3 regions of the Sphingomonas sp. 2SG genome follow, and region 2 is predicted to be linked to each of the others. Evidence: riboswitches for the same ligand, from Rfam matches in the RefSeq annotation. Region 2 holds a riboswitch; each other region holds the start of a gene.
What was found. A riboswitch is a leader RNA that binds a small molecule or an ion and turns the genes downstream of it on or off. The one in region 2 is predicted to bind cobalamin.
Positions count from the first base shown of each region.

Region 1: another riboswitch for cobalamin. It lies ahead of cobW (cobalamin biosynthesis protein CobW); the one in region 2 lies ahead of FFS23_RS12655 (TonB-dependent receptor).
Region 3: another riboswitch for cobalamin. It lies ahead of FFS23_RS16545 (TonB-dependent receptor plug domain-containing protein); the one in region 2 lies ahead of FFS23_RS12655 (TonB-dependent receptor).

Region 1 covers NZ_SCMZ01000032.1:36,886-44,187, reverse strand. The annotation lists partial or broken gene FFS23_RS13545 (cobaltochelatase subunit CobN) at 1-1,119, opposite strand, end outside; gene cobW (cobalamin biosynthesis protein CobW) at 1,129-2,172, opposite strand; cobalamin riboswitch at 2,353-2,580, opposite strand; gene FFS23_RS13535 (response regulator) at 2,820-3,191, opposite strand; gene FFS23_RS13530 (hypothetical protein) at 3,372-3,578, shown strand; gene FFS23_RS13525 (metallophosphoesterase) at 3,629-4,762, shown strand; gene FFS23_RS13520 (hypothetical protein) at 4,764-5,039, opposite strand; gene FFS23_RS13515 (DUF5818 domain-containing protein) at 5,036-5,239, opposite strand; gene FFS23_RS13510 (hypothetical protein) at 5,573-5,761, opposite strand; gene tgt (tRNA guanosine(34) transglycosylase Tgt) at 5,763-6,899, opposite strand; gene FFS23_RS13500 (EF-hand domain-containing protein) at 7,241-7,302, opposite strand, start outside.
Region 2 covers NZ_SCMZ01000028.1:45,566-52,434, reverse strand. The annotation lists gene FFS23_RS12660 (FAD-dependent oxidoreductase) at 1-1,108, opposite strand, end outside; cobalamin riboswitch at 1,450-1,690, shown strand; gene FFS23_RS12655 (TonB-dependent receptor) at 1,940-4,030, shown strand; gene FFS23_RS20495 (hypothetical protein) at 4,017-4,457, shown strand; gene FFS23_RS20490 (PepSY-associated transmembrane domain-containing protein) at 4,536-5,474, shown strand; gene FFS23_RS12645 (metalloregulator ArsR/SmtB family transcription factor) at 5,580-5,897, opposite strand; gene FFS23_RS12640 (VOC family protein) at 6,209-6,869, opposite strand, start outside.
Region 3 covers NZ_SCMZ01000050.1:16,473-23,774, reverse strand. The annotation lists gene FFS23_RS16560 (ABC transporter substrate-binding protein) at 1-140, opposite strand, end outside; gene cobO (cob(I)yrinic acid a,c-diamide adenosyltransferase) at 137-739, opposite strand; gene FFS23_RS16550 (aminotransferase class I/II-fold pyridoxal phosphate-dependent enzyme) at 739-1,710, opposite strand; gene FFS23_RS16545 (TonB-dependent receptor plug domain-containing protein) at 1,710-3,641, opposite strand; cobalamin riboswitch at 3,778-3,981, opposite strand; gene cobU (bifunctional adenosylcobinamide kinase/adenosylcobinamide-phosphate guanylyltransferase) at 4,010-4,531, shown strand; gene FFS23_RS16535 (response regulator transcription factor) at 4,625-5,308, opposite strand; gene FFS23_RS16530 (DUF4118 domain-containing protein) at 5,308-7,302, opposite strand, start outside.

The sequences.
Region 1 (7,302 bases), on a different contig from region 2:
GGCTTGGCCGAGCGCGACCCAGGCGGCGACGCGATCGGCGATCGCCGCGATGCGGGCGGGGTCGGCGCGATGTGCGCGGCGGGCGTAATCGAGATCGGGGTCGCGCACCGCATCCTGCTTGCAACTGGCGATCCCGGCGAAGATGCGGCCGTCGACCTCGGGCAGCACCACGTGCATCGCGAGATCGGCGGGCGACAGGCCGCGCGTGCTCTCAGCCCAGGCGGCCTGCGTCGAGGTGGCGAGCGCGACCTGGAAGACCGGCACGTCGGCGCCGTCGAGCGGCGACTCGGCCTCGTCGCGCGCCGAGAAGGCGGTGGCGTTGACGATCGCAACGGGAGCCAGCGCCTTGACCCAGCGGGCGATCCAGCCGCGCGCGTGCGCATCCTTGAGCGACGGCGCGAACAGCGGGACGACGTCGAAGCCGCGCGCCGCCAGCGCCTCGGCGAGCGCCGCGACCGGATCGAGATCGGCGGCGAGCAGATAGGAGCGGTAGAAGGTGAGCAGCACCCGCGGCCGCGCCTCCGGTCGCATCGCTAGCGCCGCGGGGCAAGTGACGCCGTCCGCCTGCGTCCAGCCGCCGACCGGCGGAACCGCACGCACGCCGCGTACCGGTCCCGCCGCCAGTCCCGAGGCGAGCGCGAGCTGCGCCAGAGCCGCCTGCGCCGCGACCGCGCCGCCGGTGTCGCACAAGGCGGCGAGCCGGCCGAGCGTCGAGCCCGGCACCGTCGATGTGGCGGCCAGCGCGGCGTCCTCGCGCCCGTCGGCGGCGAGCACCGCCAGCGCGATCCCCTGCGCCCGCGCCAGCGCCTCGACCTGTTGCAGGCCATAGGACCAATAGGACCGCCCGCCGATCAGCCGGATCAGTATGCCCTTCGCACCCGCCAGCGTCCGCTCGACATAGGTGTCGACCGACAGGGGATGCGCGAGATCGGCGAGGTTGGCGAGCCGCAGCGACGGCAACGGCACGCCGCCGCCGCGCGCGGCATGCCAGCCCGCGGCGAATGCGCCGAGGTCGCTGTCGGAGAAGGACAGGACGACGAGATCCGCCGGCCGCTGGCCGAGATCGCGCGGCGTCGCGGTCTCCTCCAGGCCGTGGCTCTCGCGGAAGACGACGTGCATCGTGGCGGCTCAGCCGTTCAGCACGGGTCCGATCGTCGCGGGATCGATGCGGTCGTGCTCGGCGATGACGACCAGCCGGGTGGCGCGTGCCTCGTCCGACCGCCACGGCCGGTCGTATTGCGTCCGCACCCGCGCGCCGACCGCCTGGACGAGCAGCCGCATCGGCTTGCTGCGCACCGCCGCATAGCCCTTGACCCGCAGCACGTCGGACTCGCGCGCGAGCCGTTCGATCCGCGCGACCAGATCGGCGGGATCGTCGATCTCGCCGGTTTCATGGACGAGGCTGTCGAAATCGTCGTGCTCATGCTCGTCCTCGCCGTCATGATGCGAGGGGCGGGCGGCGATGTCGTCCTCGGCGGCGGCATCGAGGCCGAGGATCACCGCGGGATCGATCACGCCGTCGGTCAGCTCGACCACCGGCACCGGCCGCGGCGCCTCGGCGGCGATCACCGCGCGGGCGGCGGCGACGCCCTCCGGCCCGGCGAGGTCGGCCTTGGTCAGCAGCACCATGTCGGCACAGGCGAGCTGGTCCTCGAACACCTCCGCCAGCGGCGTCTCGTGGTCGATCCCCGGATCGGCGGCGCGCTGCGCGTCGAGCGCGGCGACATCGGTCGCGAAGCGACCGGCGGCGACCGCCTCGGCGTCGGCCAGCGCGATGACGCCGTCGACGGTGATGCGCGAGCGGATCGCCGGCCAGTCGAACGCCTTCAGCAGCGGCTTGGGCAGCGCCAGGCCCGAGGTCTCGATGAGGATATGGTCGGGGCGCGGGTCGAGCGCGAGCAAGGTCTCCACCGTCGGGATGAAATCGTCGGCGACGGTGCAGCAAATGCAGCCGTTGGCCAGCTCGACGACATTCTCCGCCGGGCAATCGGGGATCGCGCAGCCTTTCAGGATGTCGCCGTCGACACCCAAGGTGCCGAATTCGTTGACGACCACCGCGAGCCGGCGGCCGTTGGCGTTGCGGATCAGATGGCTGATCAGCGTCGTCTTGCCGGCGCCGAGGAAGCCGGTGACGATGGTGACGGGAATCTTGGCGAGCTGTGGATCGGCCACGGATGTTCCTTCGCGAGCGCCGCGACGACGAGAACACGGTGGGGCCACATATCGCCGATGCGCGAGCGACGGACGGGCGCTTCGCATGTCGCCCGCGCCACGCACCGATGCGGGCCAACCGCATGGGTCTTCGTCGCTCAGACGGAACACCGTGCCCCGGCCATCCCCTGGACCAAAGCAAGAGCGACCCTATCGCCGGCAGGTTTCCTGGCTCGCGGGTCGTCGCTCGGGGCACGGCCTTCCCGGATCGGGCGAACCCTTGCCAGTGGCCGCCTTCCCGCGGGAAGGCATGTGTCCGTCGCTCGCCGCTTACAGTTGCAGGGACAGCCGCGGCATTGGAGCCGAGGCCCCGCACCGCATTCCCATTTACGCCCTCTTGCGAAGGGCACCGACGCGATCATGGCACCGGGAACCGGCGCCGCCGGTCGACTTAGCCGCTACCGCCGGCTTTGCCAATCGCGCAGGCGGGCGGAGACGGCGATCGCTGTGTACGGTTTCGTACATAGCCCGTTTCCGGTCGACTTGCTGCCGTTAACCATTAGAGCCCGTGCGCAGCAGGAAGGGTTCTCCCGATCCTTCGTGTGCAGTTCTCCAGGACTGTCGGAGCCGTCGCCGCATCATGCCGGCGGCGGCTCCACCCCGCTCCGTCAATGCGCCGCGAGGTGCGCGGCCTCATCCTCGATCAGCCGGCTGATCGAGCGTTGCAGCGTATCGTGCGACACCGGCTTTTCGATCACCGTCGATCCCGGCGGGCATTCGCCGCAGCGTTCGGGATAGCCGGTGACGTAGAGGATCGGGATGCGGCGTCCCTTGGCGATCCGCTCGACCGCACGGACCCCGGAGCCGTGGACGAGCTTGACGTCGGCGATGATCATGCCCGGCATGCAGCGCTGCGCCGCCGCTTCCGCCGCTTCCTGCGTCTCCACGATCTCCGTGCTGCCGGCACCGGCGAGCACCGCGGCGTCGGCGACGAACTGGCCGAACAAATAGGAATCCTCGATGATCAGCACATGGGTCATAACCGCTCCCGGCAGTATCCGGGGGCCGGCAGGCCAGAGGTGGCGACGCCGTCTCCCGAACCGGCCCCTAATGCGTCATGCTGATCTAAGTTCCTGATAGAGGTCATTTTCCCCATGTTCGACGGGCGATGCGTCCGGTCCCCGGCACGGTGCGTTGACGCCGCGCACGAGGAGAGAATGATGACCGACACGACCGATCAGAATGGCCCCGCCGAAAGCTACGGCGACCTGCCGATCCAGCCGACCGGATCGGGTGTCGCCGATCTCGAGATCGCCTATGAGCAGATGAAGCTCGCCGAACAGGCCGAGGCGGATGTCGGCGCGGTCGCGGTGACGCCGACCGATGCCAGCGACGCCGCCGCCGAGAGCGCCGCCCACCCGAGCTGAGCGACGGGACGGCGCTTGCGAGGCAGCGGCGGCACGGTGCCGCAAGGAGAATGACGATCTTCCACCTGATCTTTGCGACGCCGTCCCTGTACGTCATCGTCCGTTGGCTGCTGCCGCTGTCCCTGCCGCTCTGGGCCAAGGGCGGCGTCGCGGCGACGCTGCTCGCCGCCTCGCAATACCATTTATGGAGCCGCCTCTCGTCGGGGTCGGTGTTTGCGCCGGAATTCCCGCGCGCGATCGTCATCCTGTTCAACTGGGCCTTCGGCGCCATCCTGTTGCTCGCGCTGCTGCAGATCGTGCTCGATCTCGGCACGCTCGCTACGATGGTGGTGCGGCGCGAGGTGGTGGGGGCGCCCGATGCGGCCCGCTATGGCATCGCCAGCGTCGCGGCGCTGCTCGCCGCGATCGGCGTCGCCGGGGCGATCCGCGTGCCGCCGGTGCGCGACATCACCGTCGCGGTGCGCGACCTGCCGTCGTCGTTCGACGGCTACCGGCTGGTACAGCTCACTGACCTGCATATCAGCCGTCTGTTTCCGCAACGCTGGACCCGTGCCGTCGTCGATCGCACCAATGCCGCGGGGGCCGACCTGATCGTCGTCACCGGCGACTTCATCGACGGATCGGTCGACATGCGCCGCGCCGACGTCGCCCCGCTCGCCGGATTGCGCGCGCCCGATGGCGTCTACGCCATTCCCGGCAACCACGAATATTTCTTCGATTACGGCGGCTGGATGCGGCACCTCGCCGGGCTCGGCTTTCGCATGCTGCCGAATGCGCATCGCGTGCTGGCGCGTGGCGGCGACGGGCTGGTGCTCGCCGGGGTCACCGACGCCTCCGCGCCGTCGCATGGCGAGCCCGGCCCCGATCTCGACGCCGCATTGTCGCGCCGCCCGCCGGGCGCGCCGGTCCTCCTGCTCGACCATCAGCCGCGCAATGCGCGTCGGGCGGCGGCGCGCGGGGTCGCGCTGCAACTGTCCGGCCACACGCATGGCGGGATGATCGTCGGGCTCGACCGATTGTTCAGGCCCGCGAACGGCGGCTTCGTGTCGGGCCGGTATGCGGTGGACGGCATGACGCTCTACGTCAGCAACGGCACCGGCTTGTGGCCGGGCTTCGCGCTGCGCCTCGGCCGCCCGCCGGAGATCACCCGGATCACGCTCCGCGCCGCACCGGGCGGAGGCTGAGCTACAGACCGAGCTTGTCGAGCGCGGCGGCGAGTTCGGCGTCGATCGCCGCCGCTTCGCCCTTGGGCGTGAGACGGTTGAGCGCGGTTTGCACGCGGGTCTGCGCGACCTGGAGCGTCTTGTAGCGCACCTCGCGCGTCGCATTGGTCCGCCACGACGGGCTCTCGCCGAGCAACGCCGCCCATTTCGCTTCTTCGACGGCGAGGATCGCCAGCGCCAGCCGCAATCCGTCGCGCCGGCCGCGGGCATAATCGTCGGAAGGGGGCGGGGTCTTCAAACCGGGGCCACGCCGTCGGCGTTGACCAGATCCGGCCCGACCAACGTGCCGACCAGCCGCACCCGCTTCTCGACCAGATCGACCGGCGTGCGATGGAGTTCCAGCTCGAACCGTCCGCCCGAATCGCGGCGCAGGTAGAAGGCGCCGCCGTCGCGGATCAACGTGCCGGTTTCATCGACCCGGGTTCCGATTGCGATCATAAGGAATTGGGCCTCGTGCTGGGATGCCGGAACAGGCGGCGGGGGAGAGCCGAAGGCTCGATCCCCCGCCCAACCGGTCGGGCCGTTGCCGGTCTTGCCGGCGGCTCCTCTCCTGCCGTTTCTGTTTCGATCCGCCCGGACACGGTAACTGGAACCTGCCGGAGATCGGGACAAAAAGAAAGGCCGATCGAAACGACCGGCCGTAAAAGTTTTTAGGAGAGGATGCCTGAAAGGCACGCTCTTTGTGCAGCGCAGCACCCGATCTCGCAAGTGCAAATGGTAGCGCTCAACATGCAAAGTTTGCAATCGCACGAAGGCGGCGCTCCGGGACGGTCAGTCGCGCTTCTTGCCTGAGTTGGCGAACAGCACCGCTGCCGCCACCGCCGCGGAGCCGATGCCGACACCGATGATCCGCATCGGCCAATGGCTCTTGGTCGACGGATCGCGCGTGTTCGCGGCGGCATCCTGTTGCGCCTTGGCCGCGGCGGCCGCGGCGAGAATCTCATTGGGCTGATCCGACATATTACTCTCCCTTGCCCCGCTTGTAGCGCGCGCGGAACGCGTTCGCGAACGGGGTCAGTTCCTGGGCTGCAATGGCGCGTCGCAGGTCCGCCATCAAGCATTCGTAGAACCAGATGTTATGCTCGGTCATCAGCATTGCGCCGAGAATCTCGCCGGACCGGACGAGATGATGGATATAGGCCCGGCTCCACGTCGTGCAGGCGGGGCAGGCGCATTCGGCGTCGAGCGGCCCCTGGTCCTCGGCGAATCTGGCGTTGCGCAGGTTGATCGGCCCGTCGCGGGTAAAGGCCTGCCCCGTCCGTCCCGACCGCGTCGGCATGACGCAGTCGAACATGTCGATGCCCCGCTCGACCGCGCCGACGATATCGTCGGGCTTGCCGACCCCCATCAGATAGCGCGGCTGATCCGCCGGCAGCTGCGCGGGCGCGAAGTCGAGGCAGCCGAACATCGCCTCCTGCCCCTCGCCGACCGCGAGGCCGCCGACCGCATAGCCGTCGAAGCCGATGTCGACGAGCGCGTCCGCCGACGCCTTGCGCAGCCCCTCGTCGAGCGCGCCCTGCTGGATGCCGAAGATCGCATTGTTGGCGCCATGATCGCCGCCCGCGTCGAAGGCGGCGCGGCTGCGCTTCGCCCAGCGCATCGAGCGCTCCATCGCCGCGGCCTGCACCTCGCGCGTCGAGGTGGTCGGCACCAGTTCGTCGAAGGCCATGACGATGTTGGAGCCGAGCAGCCGCTGGATCTCGATCGACCGTTCCGGACTGAGCAGATGGCGGGTGCCGTCGAGATGCGACTTGAACGACACGCCCTCTTCGGAGCGTTTGGTGAGATCGGCGAGGCTCATCACCTGATAGCCGCCCGAATCGGTGAGGATCGGCCGCTCCCAGCCCATGAAGGCGTGGAGCCCGCCGAGCCGCGCCACCCGCTCCGCGCCGGGACGCAGCATCAGGTGATAGGTGTTGCCGAGGATGATGTCGGCGCCGCTCGCCGCGACGTCCGCCGGCTTCATCGCCTTTACCGTGGCGGCGGTGCCGACCGGCATGAAGGCGGGGGTGCGGATCGTGCCGCGCTGCATCTGGATGGAGCCGGTGCGGGCACGGCCGTCGGTGGCGGCGATGGTGAAGGCGAAACGCGAGGACATGATCGTCCCGCTTTGGCGAAGCCGGCACGCGGTGTCGAGCGCCGGGGTGCGATAGCAAGGCGATGGAACGATGGCTGGAACGACCTGAGAGATTTCGCGCGTTCGCTCCTTCGTCACTCCGGATCAAACCGATACCTCGCGGAACGTCCGCATCACCGGTTGAGCAGTACTGTGCTCCTGCGAAAGCAGGAGCCTAGGATCAAGCAAAGCAACGTCTTATGGCGCTCGGGACTCCTGGGCTCCTGCTTTCGCAGGAGCACGGGGCGTTTATCAGACGTCTCGAGTCCAGTCCGGTTGACGGATCTCGAGCGAGTCGCAGCCTCAGCGGATGTCGACCGGTCTCAGCGCTTGCGCTTGCCGGGCGGCCCCATCGTCCGGCCGGCCATGGCGCGGATCGTCAGCA
Region 2 (6,869 bases):
GGCTGGCGAAGAGCTCAACGGCATCCGTAGGCGCGTCCGGTCCGAAGAAGCGCGAGAGGTTGGCGGCGCTGCGCTGTGCGACCGGACCGCTGCGCGCGAACATGTCACTCTCAAAAGCAGCCACCGCACCTTCGCGGTCACCTGAGCTGTGGACCAGTGCATGCCCCAGCTCCGCGCCGTCAAGCATAGCAAGGTTTGCACCTTCACCTGCAAAAGGTGACATCAGATGCGCCGCGTCACCCAACAGCGTGACGCCCGGCGCTCGCGGCCAAGTGAGCAAAGGAGGCAGCGCGTGAATGGGACGCACGACCGGCAGCACGTCGCTGCCGGCGATCAGCGCTCGGAGCGGCGGTGCCCATCCATCAAATAAGGCCGCTACCCGCTTGGTCGCGGAACCCACGTCGTTCGTCAGCCAAGCCTCCGGCCGGTTTACCGCGACATAGGTATGGATGCTCCCGTCGGCGTTGCGGTGCGCCAGGATGCCCTGACCAGGCGCCACCGCCATAAGCGTACCCGAGCCTATCACCGCCGCCGCGGCGTCCGCGCGTGGATCGTCGGCAGCTAGGTCAAGCTCGAGGAAGCAGGTGCCAGTATACATAGGGCGGGCAGCGGTCACGAGCGGCCGGACCCGGGACCAGGCGCCGTCCGCGCCGACCAGCAGCGTCGCCTCCGTCTGCGAGCCGTCAGCGAACACGACCGCGTGGCGACCGCGTGCGATCGGCTGGATCGAGACGACCTTCTGGTCCCAGCGAACCATGCCGGCGGGCAAGGCATCCAGCAGCATCCGGCGAAGCTCACCTCGGTCCACCTCCGGCCGTGCCGAGGCGCGGTCGCCAGGCCGGTCGAGCAGCACCGTGCCGGCTTGATCGACAATCCGCTTGGCATCCTCGCCCGGCCGCACCAATCGCCGGAAGGCGTCGAGCAGACCGACCGTGCGAAGCGCACGCTGGCCGCTGTGCTCGTGCAGGTCGAGGAGGCCGCCCTGCGCTCGCGCATCTGGCGATACCTCTCCTTCGTAGACGGTGACTGCTATCCCGTGCCCGTGTAAAATGCCGGCAAGCACCAGGCCGCCCAAACCTGCGCCGATGATGGTGACGTGTTCTCGCATGTGTACGCGCTCCTCGCTCACACGGGTCGCGCGCGCGCCGAAGTTTATGGAGCCGCTGGCCGGCGAAACCGCCTGCCTGTGCGCGAGGGGTGGTCACAACCAGGCCATCGTTTTTTGCAGCGTGATCTAATTAGGACGAGATCACGTTTCAGGCAATCGCAAGGTGATGGGCTCAACGACCCAATTCCGGTCGTTCTCGACGCATCTGTCGCTTCCCAACTTCCGACATTCGTAAACGGGCACCGACACTCCGTTTGGACTTTTGCGATCGCCGCGTCGACCAATTGCCGGATCGTCTTGGTCAGGATACACCGTCCCCGCTGACCTGCTCCGCTGGAGACGGCCGGCATGATCGCGTCGGTGCCCCGAGAGGGGCTTAATAGGGAACGCGGTGAAGGTGGTTCGCTGCCTGAATCCGAGGCTGTCCCTGCAACTGTAAGCGGCGAGCGCGATGCATATCGCTTCTTCCTTCACTGGGAGGGGCAGCCACTGGGCCGGACGTTACCTCATAAAGGCCTGGGAAGGCCGTGCATCGTGTGATGACCCGTGAGCCAGGAGACCTGCCGGCGTCTGGTCGCTCTTGCCTGGCCCAGGGGGTGGCCGCGGCACGGTACTCCGTCGAGCGACGACGTGTGCGGTGGGGACCGCACAGGCATGCGTGCCGGTCGCGATGGCGTCCGGCTGGCGCGGATGTCGGCCGTTCGCGGGAGGTCCCTGCCGGGTTCGCTCGACGCCCCGGGGATTACCGTAATGCTGTTCCTGTCTTCTCGCCTCGCGTTTGCGGGCGCTTTGCTGTCACCTGTTGTCGCAGCACCGCTCAATGCGCAGTCTTTGCCTGCCTCCGACAATGAGGACATTCTGGTCGTCGGCCAGCAGGCGCGCGACACGCTCACCACGCCGAACGCGACCGGCAGCCGCCTGGGCCTCACGCCGCTCGAGACGCCCGCGACGATCTCGGTCATCGATGGCACCACGATCCGCGCACGTGGCGACCTATCGGTGATCGACGCGACAAGCCGTGCGCCGGGCATTAGCAACGCCGGCAACCCCGGCAACGGTGGCACCGCGCTCGCCGCGCGGGGCTTCAGCGGTCAGGGATCCGTGCTCCAACTCATCGACGGCATCAGGCTGTTCCCGGCTGCCGGCACGATCACCTTTCCGACCGATCCGTGGATGGTCGAGCGGATCGACATCCTGAGCGGCCCAGCCTCCGTGCTCTACGGCCAGGGCGCGCTGGGCGGTGCGGTGAATGTCCTGATGCGCAAACCCGATACGCAGCGGACGCAGGTGGAGGGCGAGATCGGCTATGGCTTGCAGGACAGCTTCCATGTCGCGGCGGGCGCCGGCGGGCCGATCACCGAGCGCCTCTCCTACCGCATCGATGGCAGCTATCGCCGATCGGATGGCTATGTCGATCGTGGCCAGTCGCTCAGCCATGCCGTCTCGGGCACGCTGCGCTGGACACCGACCGATACGTTCGTCGTCACCGCGCGGGACGATTACGGAGACCAGAATCCGATGCGCTATTTCGGCACGCCGCTGATCGAGGGACGGCTCGACGACCGCATCCGGGACCGCAACTACAACACACGCGACGGCTTTATCCGCTACCGCGACAACCGCACCAGCCTGCAGGTCGACTGGACGCCAAGCAACGCGGTCACCGTCAGCAACCAGGCCTATCGTCTCACCTCCAAACGCTCTTGGCTCAATCTCGAAAGCTATTGCTGGATCGCTGACGACGGCGTCTGTTCCAACGGCAGCGGCAACACCAGTACACCCGGCCGCATCCTGCGCACCGACATGACCGGGATCGTCCACGACCAGACGCAGTGGGGCGATCAAGGCAGCGTGACGCTCAGGACGGACGTCGCCGATGGCGTCAGCAACGACCTTGTGATGGGCTTCGACGTCAACCTCATCAAACTGACCTACTCCCACAATTTTGGCTCTGACCCGCAGGTCTTGGAGGTCGATCCCTTCGCGTTCGATCCCGGTCTGATCACCGACACACAGGGAATCGCACCGCGCTATCGGACGCGCACCACTGAATATGCCGTCTCTGCCGAGGATCGACTGAAGCTCGGCACGCATGTCTCGATCGTTGGCGGCGTCCGCTACGAGCGCGACACGATTCGCCGCTGGTCGATCGACTATCCGGGCGGCGCGAGCACCGAGACGTTCGTGCTCGACAAGCGGCTGCACAACGTGGCCTGGCGGATCGGGAGCGTCTATCAGCCGATTCCGACGGTGTCGCTCTATGCGCAATATGCTACCGGCGTGGACCCGCTGGGGACGCTGACGACCTATTCGACCGGGCAGGTGCAGTTCAGCAACGCGGTCGGCGACCAGGTCGAGGTCGGCGCCAAGGCGATGTTCCTCGACGGGCATGGCGCCGCAACGCTCGCCGCCTATCGCATCGTCAAGAAGCGCCTGCTGGCGCAGCTGACCCCGACGAGCCCGGTCGAGCAGGTCGGCCAGCGATCGGCCAAGGGTATCGAGGCTGCGATGTCGCTCGATCTGCCTTACGGCGTCGAGATCGATGCAAACGGCAGCGTACTCAACGCGACGTTCGACGACTTCGTCTCTGGCGGCTCGAGCTTCGACGGCAATACCCCGCCAGACGTCCCCGAGACGCTTGCCAATCTCTGGCTGCGTTGGAACGCAACGCGCTCGCTCCAGGCGCGTGCCGGGCTACGCTACGTCGGACGTCGTTATTCGGACAACGCCAATAGCTTCCGCGTCCCCAGCTACACCACGGTCGATGCCACGCTATCCTTTGCGGTGACACCACGCCTCGCGGTCGATATCCACGGCTATAACCTGTTCGACCGGGACTATGCGCTCAGCACGTACAATAGCCAGCAGTGGGTCCTTGGCCGTCCCCGCTCGGTCGACGTGTCACTTCGTGCCAGCTTTTAACGCGCTCAGGTGGCCGGGGCTTGGCAAGAGTCCCCGGCGCTGGCTGTACCTCGTTCATCGCTGGATCGGCATCGCCAGTTGCCTGTTCTTCGCCATGTGGTTTCTGTCCGGGCTGGTGATGCTCTACGTGCCCTATCCCTCCCTCTCGCCAACGCACAAGCTGGCTGGGAGCGAGGCGATCGACTGGGCAGCATTGAACGTGCCGCCCCCGCTAGACGGCGGACGGCTACCGCAGGAACTGTTGCTCGAGATGCGCGACGGCACGCCTGTTTGGCGCGTGACCGGGTGGGATGGGACGCACACCACTTTCGCCGCCAGTCGCGGTACCGTCCTGCGACCAGTCGATGCTCTTTATGCCGGTCGGGTCGCTGGCCGCTTTGGCAACGCACCGACGAAGCACGTAGAACGGCTGACCCGGGATCAGTGAACGGTTGCTGGCGGCTTCGATCGGCACCGTCCCCTTTGGAAGGTTGCGCTTGCCGACGCGTCCGGCACGGAGGCTTATGTGTCTTCGAATACTGGCGCCGTCGTTCAAGTGACCACCCGTCGCGAGCGGTTCTGGAACTGGCTCGGCTCGGTGCCGCACTGGTTCTATCCGACGGTTCTACGACAGGATCAAACGGCCTGGCGTCAGGTCGTGCTGTGGGTGTCTGGTCCCTGCATCGCCGCGGCGTTCGCGGGGATGTGGATTGGCATACTGCGGACCCGCATCGGCGCACGGCGCTTCAAAGGTGGGCGAATGACGCCCTACAACGGCTGGATGCTCTGGCATCATGTCGCGGGGCTGGTGGGTGGTCTATCCTTGATCGCCTGGATCTTCAGCGGATGGCTGTCGGTCGATCCCGGCCATCTGTTTCGCGGGACGAAGCCAGACGAGGCGGCTATGCGGATCTATCAGGCATCTGATCCGATGCCGGACCTAGCACTCGACCGGCTCCGCATAGCAGGCGAGGGTGCGGTGATAGCGCAGTTGACTGACCATGCGGGAACCCCCCTCGTCCTTCTGTCCTATCACGACGGGCGGCGAGTAGTGTTGAATGCGGTCACACTCGCGCCATCCCAAGCTACAGAGGTGGCGATCGTGAGGGCCGCACGCCAACTGGAGAGTGCTGCGCCGCTACTCTCGGTCCATCGCCTGACGGCGCCCGATGCATATTGGTATGCGGTCGGAACGCGCCCGCATCTGCCGGTTTTGCAGCTGCGATTCGCGGATCCGGCACAGACTTGGCTCTATATCGATCCCGCTACTGGAGAGGTTCTTCGGACGGTCGATGAGCGGCAGCGGACGTACCGCTGGGTCTTCGATCTCCTCCATAAATGGGATCTGAACACACTGACGCTGCATCGCCCGGCTTGGGATGGTCTGATCTGGCTGTTCTCCATCGCCGGTGTGTTGACGTCGATAAGCGGTGTCTGGCTGGGATGGAAACGACTTATACGCTGACTGGGCGGACTCAGATGCGGACGCTCAGGAGGCCTTACCCCCTCCTCAACTTCGGACGCTTGTTCATCACGGACCAAACGAAATTAGCCCCTTAGCAGGACGATCTTACGGTTCACCATCGGTCTTGGTCGCTAGCGCGGCGCTCTCGCGCTTAAGCGGACGCGACACTGGGCAGACCTCTTGGACAAAGCCGTTGAGTGTGTTGGCAAGGCTTTCAGGTACAAGCCGGTAGAAGACGAACTGACCCCGCTTTTCGCTGACGACCAACCCGGCAGCTTCAAGAATCGAAAGGTGCTGAGAGATCGACGGCTTCGACATTGCAAAGCGGGAAGCGATATCTCCTGCGCTCAACTCAGCGTGGGCTAGATAGGCGAGAATTTTGCGTCGGACGGACGACGACAAGGCTTCAAACACGCGCTGCATGATTGGCATTTAGGCAATAAGCTAAGCGTTGACAAACAGCATCCATAATTTAGGTAATATCCTAATTACCGAAGGAGTGAACCTTGGCCTGCTCATCGACCACCCGCATGATCGCGTCCCCGCATAGCGACGCTCGAGCGGGCAAGGTGGAAACTGTCACCGCGTACGCCTGCTGCCGGAAGTGAAATCGCAACCGCTTAACTGCCGGCAGACCAGAGCAAGACTCAATGCGGCGTTGGGGCCCCGATGCGGTCACTCGAACCTCGTTTCCTCGCTCCGTCTTTCTGCCGGTCGTTCAACGTCGCCAGCACCTACCCGGTCGGGCTCTCGGCCGTGAAGGATGAGCAGCACGGCTTGGTCACAGGCTGGAACTCCATCAACTCGATGCGCGTGCCGTCGGGGTCGTAGAGGTTGGTCTGCCACTTGCCGTCCAGGCCCATTTGTGGACCGTCGTGACGCGGGCTCAGGCGATCTTCCCGGTGCAGCGTCGTGACGGCGGCCTGCATATTGGGAACGCCCAAAGATAAGTGGTTAAGTACGCCCAGCTGGCGGGCGTCGACCGTGGTCAGCGGCACGTCCGAACCCGGACCGATCATCATGTATTCCAGCCAGTCCCGACCGTCGGGCGCCTGCTGCGACACCCAGTCGACCTTGTCGGGCTCGAATGCGCCATACCAATACGGCCGGAAGCCGAGCAGGCGGCGGTACATCCCGTCCTGCTTGGCCCGGTCGTGGACGGCGTAGCCGACGTGGATGATGCGCCCGCTAATCGCGCCGGGAACGGCGTTGGCGTCAGCGCTCGCAGATTGCACGAACTGGATCCCGTTGCCTTCTGGATCGCGCAGGGCGAACCAACGATCCCCTTCGGGAGAGCGCTGCATCGCGCCGAGGCCAGAGACGCCTGACGCGGCCAGCCAGGCGCGCAGCGTCGCCGCGTCCGTTGTCGCGTAGGCGACGTGCGCCAGCATGCTG
Region 3 (7,302 bases), on a different contig from region 2:
GCGATTTGCGCGGGCTTGGCGACGTGCATCAGCACCGCGTCGATACACGGATTGATCGAGACGATCCGCAGGGGCCGCGGCGGCGGGGCCGCCGACACCAGCGGCAGCGCGGCGATCGCGACGGCAAGCGGCCGGATCAATATTCGACGCCCTTCTGCGCCTTGAACCCGGCATTGTACGGATGCTTCACCTCACCGAATTCGGTGACTAGATCGGCGATCGCCAGCAGTTCGGGCCTGGCGTGGCGGCCGGTGATGCAGATATGCTTGGTCAGCGGCCGCTCCTTCAGGAACGCCACGATATCGTCGATCGGCAGCGTCCCGTCGCGCAGCACGATGTTGAGCTCGTCGAGGATGACGAAATCGATCTCGGGATCGAGGATCATCGCCTTCGACCGCTCCCACGCCGCCTGCGCCGCGGCGATGTCGCGCGCGCGGTCCTGCGTGTCCCAGGTGAAGCCCTCGCCCATCACCTCGAAGGTGGCGAGATCGGGATGCGCCTCGAAGAAATTGCGCTCGCCCGTCTCCCATTTGCCTTTGACATACTGAAGGATCGCGACCTTCAGGCCCCAGCCGATGCTGCGGATCGCCATCCCGAAAGCAGAGGAAGACTTGCCCTTGCCGTTGCCGGTGTGAACGATCAGCAGCCCGCGTTCGAGCGTGCGGCGCGCCTGCATCTTCTCGCGCGCCGCGGCGACCTTCGCCATGCGGGCGTTGTGGCGGGCATAGTCGTCGGTCATCAGCGATACTCCTCGAGGGCCGCGGCGAGGCGGGTGAGCGCCGCCGCGCCGCGCGGCAGGCCGATGCGCAACCGGTCGGTCCGGTCGGCGAAGGGGCGGGTCAGGATAGCATGATGCGCGAGCGTCCCGAACAGCCGCGCGGCATCGTTGCAGGCGACCAGCCGGAACAAGGGCGCGCTGCCGGCCAGCGCCAGCCCGGCCTCGTGCAGCACCGTGTCGAGCAGCGCGCCCGTCTCGACGATGCGGCTCGCCTGCGCACGCCGCCACGCGATATCGCGATAGGCGGCGGTGCCGATCGCGACCGCCGGCGACGACACCGGCCAGTCGCCGAGCATCGCACGCAGCCCGCCGGCGATTCGCGCGCCCGCCACCACGAAGCCGAGCCGCAAGCCGGGCAGGCCGTAGAATTTGCCGAACGAGCGCAACACGATCAGCCGGTCCGACGCGTGCGGGCACAGACCAGCCGCGGGATCAGCATAGGCCTCGTCGAGCACCAACGTCATCGGCGCAGCCAGCAAATCCACCGGGTCGGCGACGCGCCCGTCGGGATTGGCCGGGCTCGCCAGCACGAACAGGTCGTGGTCGCCCGGCCCCTCCGCCACCAGTTCCGCCTCCGGCCATGCCGCGCGATGGCCTGCATAGCCGGGATGGCGCACCGCCGGCGCGCGCGCGCCGATCAGCGGCGCGAGCAGCCGCATCGCCAGATCGGTCCCCGGCACCGCGACGACCTGCGCGGGGTCGGCGACGCCGAACGCCCGCGCCGCCGCCGCCTCCAGCGCCGCAATCTCCGCCGGCTCGGGCAGGCGATCGAGCCCCGCCAGCGTGTCGACCGGCCAAGACCACGGCGCGATGCCGGTCGACAGGTCGATCCAGTCCGCGCCGCCGAACGCCGCGCGCGCCGCCGCCACCCGCCCGCCATGGGCGCAAAAGGTGGCCCAGGGATGCGAGACAGGGGCGCGCGGGTCGATCATCAATAGGTCAGGCGGACGCCGCCGAAGGCGCCGCGCCCCGGCTGGCCATATTGCAGGATCGTCTGATAGCGCTGGTCGAACGCATTCTCGATCCGGCCATAGACCTCGACATGATCGACGATCGGGAAGGACGCGCGAACATCGGTGACGACATAGCCGTCGAGCCGCTGCGAGTTGGATGCGTTGTTGAAACTGTCCCCCACCGCGGTGACGGTCGCGCCGGTGGTCAGCCCGAACGGCCAGCGATAGTCGGCGTTGACCGACACGCTATTGTCCGGCCGTCGTGCCAGGTCGCGGCCGGCATCGGCGGTGCTGGTCGAGCGGTTCTTGGCGTCGAGATAGGTATAGGCGGCACTGACCGTCAGCGCCTCGACCGGGCGCAGCGTCAGCGCGAATTCCACGCCCTGCGCCCGCGCCCGCGCGACATTGTCATAGGTGCCGAACGGCCGGTCGGCGCAAATCCCCACGGACGTGTCGCAGGACACGAAATTGATAAGGTCGAATGAGGTGCGCCGGAAATAGGTCGCGCTCGCCTCGACGGCGCCGTCGAGCGCCTTCTGCGCCACGCCCGCGTCCCAGCCGCGCGAGCGTTCGGGGTTGAGCCGCGCATTCCCATATTCGCTCTGCAACTGATACAGGGTCGGCGCCTTGAACCCCTCGGAATAGCTCGCGCGGAACGCGGTCGCGCCATCGTTGGGCGAATAGACGCCGCTGGCCGAGACGGTCGTCGCTCCGCCGAAGATATTGTGGTCGTCGTGGCGCACGCCGCCGGTCGCGGTCAGCCCGGCGACCGGCGTCACCGCGAGCTGGCCGTAGACGCTGAAGATCCGCGCCCGCCCCCGGGTCGCCGGCCCGCCGTAGCTCGCCGTGGTGAAGCGCGACACCTCGCGCTCCGCGCCGAAGGTGGCGAACACCGCGGAACTCAGATCGGCGACGCCCTGATATTCGATCCGGTCGTTGCGCCCCTTGCCGGCGAACGTCTCGGTCGGCGTGCCGTCGGGATCGTAATTATGCCGGTCGGTATCGGTATGCGCATAGCCGAATCGGTTGCGGAACCGGCCGTCGAACAGTGCCGCATTGAGTCCGGCATAGGCCGTCCATTGCTCGCTCGTGCCATATTCGCGCGTATCGCCAAAGGCGAAGGTCGGCGGCGGAAAGCCGTCGATATCGGTACGGCCGTTGGAATAGAAACCGCGCACATCGACCGAGACGGTCGGCGCCAACGCGATGCCGAGGCTGCCGTTGGCGGCATAATTGCGATAACCGTCGCGCTCCGTGCCGGGCGCATAGGCCGAGATGCCCTCGGTGGTGTAATAACCGCCGCCCAGGCTCGCCGACACCGGCCCCATCTTGCCCGAGACGTTGGCGAAGCCCTGCCCGGTCTCGTGCCAGCCGCCCTCGACGCGCGCGTTGACCGCGACCTGCTCGGTCGGCTGACGGGTGATGAGGTTGACGACGCCGCCGATCGCCTGACTGCCCCACAGCACCGATTGCGCGCCGCGCAGCACCTCGATCCGCGCGATATTGCCGATCAGCAACCCGCCGAAGTCGAAGCCGCCGCCCGGCGACGAGGGATCGTTGAGCTTGATCCCGTCGATCAGCGCGACGGTCTGGTCGCTCTCCGCGCCGCGGATGTTGACCGAGGTCGCGGTGCCGACGCCGCCGTTGCGCGTCACGCTGACGCCCGGCGTCTGGCGCAGCAGATCGGCGACGACCACCGCCTGCCGCTGGGTGATCGTCGCGGTGTCGAGGACGGTCACCGCCTGGCCGACGGTGGACGCGGGTCGCGCCTCGCGATTGGCGGTGACGAGGATGTCGCTGCCGGCGTCGGCGACCTGCTCGAGGCCGCTGGTCGATTGCGCGGTCTGGGCGAAGGCAGGTGTCGCGGCCGCGATGCACGGCAGCAGGATGAGACAGGCGTAGTTCTTCACGATGGTTTCCCCCTCGTTGCAACAACGGGAGCACGCACCGCGATTTCGCCGGAACCGGTCTGTCCGCCGCGCAACGCCCCCAACATCGTCGTCTCGCGAGGAAATCCTCGATCGTGCCGGCACACCCCGTCCGGACGAAGGACAACCGCGACGGGCAGGTCTCCTGGCTCGCGGGTCGTCGCCCTGCCCGGCCTTCCCGGATCGGGATGATCCAGTGGCGCGCGGGGAGCAGGGCTCGCCGGTCACAGTTGCGGGGGCAGCCCCGGCTGACGAGCTGCAAGGCTCGCTTCCGGGTTCCCTTTTCATCCCATCTCTGGGAACCTGTCGCATCGGCGCCCCTAGAACCCCGCGGAGACGAAGGCAAGATGATCGCAGCCAAGACGCTGTTCCTGGGTGGTGCCCGCTCGGGCAAGAGCCGGCTGGCGCAGGCCGCCGCCGAGCGCTGCGCCGGCCCGCTCCACTATCTCGCCACGGCCGAGGCGTGGGACGGCGAGATGACCGACCGGATCGCCCGCCACCGCGCCGACCGCGACACGCGCTGGACGACCGTCGAATGCCCGCTCGCGCTGCCCGAGGCGGTCGCCGCAATCGAGGATGGCGCGATCCTGATCGACTGCCTGACGCTCTGGCTGACCAACGTGATGCTCGGCGAGCACGACGTCGCGGCGCGGTCGGACGCCCTGCTCGCCGCGCTCGCCGCGACCCCGCTGCCGCTGTTCGTCGTCAGCAATGAGGTCGGCCTTGGCATCGTCCCCGACCATCCGCTCGGCCGCGCCTTCCGCGACGCCGCCGGCCGGCTCAACCAGCAGATCGCCGCCGCGATGCGCGAGGTCTATTTCGTCGCCGCCGGCATGGTGCTGCCGTTGCAGCCGTTTCCGGGGAGGGACTGATCCGCCCCTGACCCGTTCGTGCTGAGCCTGTCGAAGCACGGTGAGACTCACCTGCCCTTCGACGAGCGCAGGGCGAACGGTCGCCCCCCTCTTTCACCCCACCAGCAACCGATATCCCACGCCCAGTTCGTTGGCGATCACGCTCCCGGTCGCGTTCGGCTCTTCCAGCTTCAGGCGCAGGTTGCGCACGACGATGCGCAGATATTCCACCCGCGGATCGTCGTCGCCGCCCCAAGCCGCCGCGAGGATTCGCTGGTGCGTCACCACCCGCCCGGGGTGGCGGGCGAGCACCGCGAGCACGTCATGCTCCTTGCGCGTCAGGTGGAACGCCTCGCCGCCGCGCCGGACGAGGCGCTGGTCGAGGTCGATCTCCAGCCCGTCGCGGCGGATCACGCTCGTCGCCGCGGCATCGATGCCGCGGTGGCGCAGCGCCGCGCGCAGCCGGGCGAGCAATTCCTCGCCGTCGAACGGCTTGGTGACATAATCCTCGGCGCCGAGATCGAGCGCCGCGACCTTCTGATCGGTCGCGTCGCGTGCCGAGACGACGAGGATCACCGCGTCGCCCGCCTTGCGGATCAGCGGCACCAGTTCGAGCCCGTCGCGATCGGGCAGGCCGAGGTCGAGCAGCACCGCGTCGGGAACCTCGGCGGCGACGGCGGCCAGCGCCTCGCGGCCGTTGATCGCCTCGACCACCGCATAGCCGGCGCGTTCGAGCGTGTTGCGCAGCAGCCGGCGGATCGGCTGTTCGTCGTCCACCACCAAGATCTTGGCCGCCATCAGTCGCCTTCCTCCACCATGTCGCGCACGATCAATGCCGCCGGAAAGGACAGGCTGAAGCGCGCGCCCGGCCGGTCCTGCCGGTTCGCGGCCTCGACGCCGAGACCCATCGCCGCGGCGAACGCCTTGACGATCGCCAGCCCCAGGCCGGTGCCGCCGATCGCGCGATCCGAACCGGCGAAGCGGCGGAAGGTGTCGAACACCTCCGCCTCGCGCCCCGGCGGCAGGCCCGGCCCCTCGTCCTCGACCGACAGCAGGATGACGCCGTAGCGATGGCGCGCCTCGACGCGGATCGGCGTGCCGGGATCGGCATAGCGGCCGGCATTGTCGAGCAGGTTGAGCAGGCAATGGTGGAGCAATTGCTGGTCGGCGCGGACCAGCGGCAGGTCGGGCGGCACGTCGAGCTGCACCGCATGTCCGTCCAGCGCACGGCGGGCGTCATGCGCCGCGCCGGCGACCGCATCGGCGAGATCGACCGCCTCCATGCGCAGCGTAAGCGCCCCCGCCTCGACCCGCGCCATGTCGAGCAGGTTGGCGACGAAGCGATGCAGCCGCGCCGCCTCGCCCTCGATCGTCGCGATCAGATCCGGGGTGGCGCCATGGTGCAGCTGCGCCGCCGCCGCGATCACCGCGGTCAGCGGCGTGCGCAGATCGTGGCTGACCGACGACAGCAGCGCGGTGCGCAACCGCTCGCGTTCGCGCATCGCGCCGAGGTCGCGCGTCTCGATCTCCAGCCGCAGCCGTTCGAGCGCCAAAGTCGCCTGTTCGATCAGGTTCAGGAACAGCGGGATCTGGTCGGGGCGCAGCGGATCGCCGCCCGCCTCGTTGGCGAGGCCGAGCACGCCGAGCGTCCGCTCGCCGGTCACCAGCGGCTGGAAGAACCATTGCGACGCGGCGAGCGTCGCCGAGCCGCGCCCGGCGGGCGTGCCGCCGTCATAGGCCCATTGCGCCGCCGCCATCTCCATCGTCTCGAGCCGATAGTCGCTGCCGTTCGCCGCCTGCACCGCAAGCCCCGCCCCCTCGGCGACGAGCATCACCGTGCGCAATCCGAACAATTGCCCGACCTCGTCGCAGATCGCCTGCGCCACCGCGACGGGATCGTTCAGCCGGGTGAGCTGGCGCAGGAAGCCGGCGAGCGCCGCATTGGTCCGCGCGCTCGCCGCGGCGATGTCCGCCTGCGCGCGCACCCGCGCCGTCAGATGGCTGGTCGCGATCGCGATGCCGAGCAGCACCAGCACCGACACGACGTTTTCGGGATTGCTGATCGTCAGCGTGCCGGTCGGCGGCAGGAAGAAGAAATTATAGGCGATGCTCGACGCGAGCCCGGCGAACAGCCCGGTCCACAGGCCGAACAGGCTCGCCGCCATCATCACCGGCAGCAGATAGAGCAAGGCGACGTTGCCGAGGTCGAGGATGTGGAACAGCGCGCTGGCGACGCCGGTCACCGCCGCGACCATCGCCCCCGTCCAGACGTAGCCGCTGCGGCTGCCCCAGCGATCGACCGGCGCCGCCCGGCGGCCGCGCACCGCGGCGGGCATCGGCAGCACGTGGATCGCGATGTCGGGCGTCTCGCGCACCAGCCGGTCGACGATCGAGCCGTGGCGCAGCTCGAACCAGCGCGAGCGCGTCGACTTGCCGACGATGAGCTGCGTCGCGCGCGCCTCGCCGACATAGGCCTTGAGCCCGGCGAGCACAGTCTGCGCCGGCACCGCCGCCGCCGCGCCGCCGAGCTGCGTCGCGAGCGTCATCACCTTGGCGACCTGGCGGTGCTCCGCCGCGGCGAACGCTTGCGTGCGCGGCGTCTCGACGAACACCGCGGTCCATGGCGCGTGCAACGCGTCGGCGAGCCGCTTGGCGGCGCGGACCAGCGATTCCACTCCCGCCGCCTCGCTGACCGCGACGACGACGCGCTCGCCGCCCGCCCAGGTGCCGCCGACACCGAGCGCGCGGACATGGTCGAGCATCTGCGCATCGACCGCCTGCGCGGCGCGGCG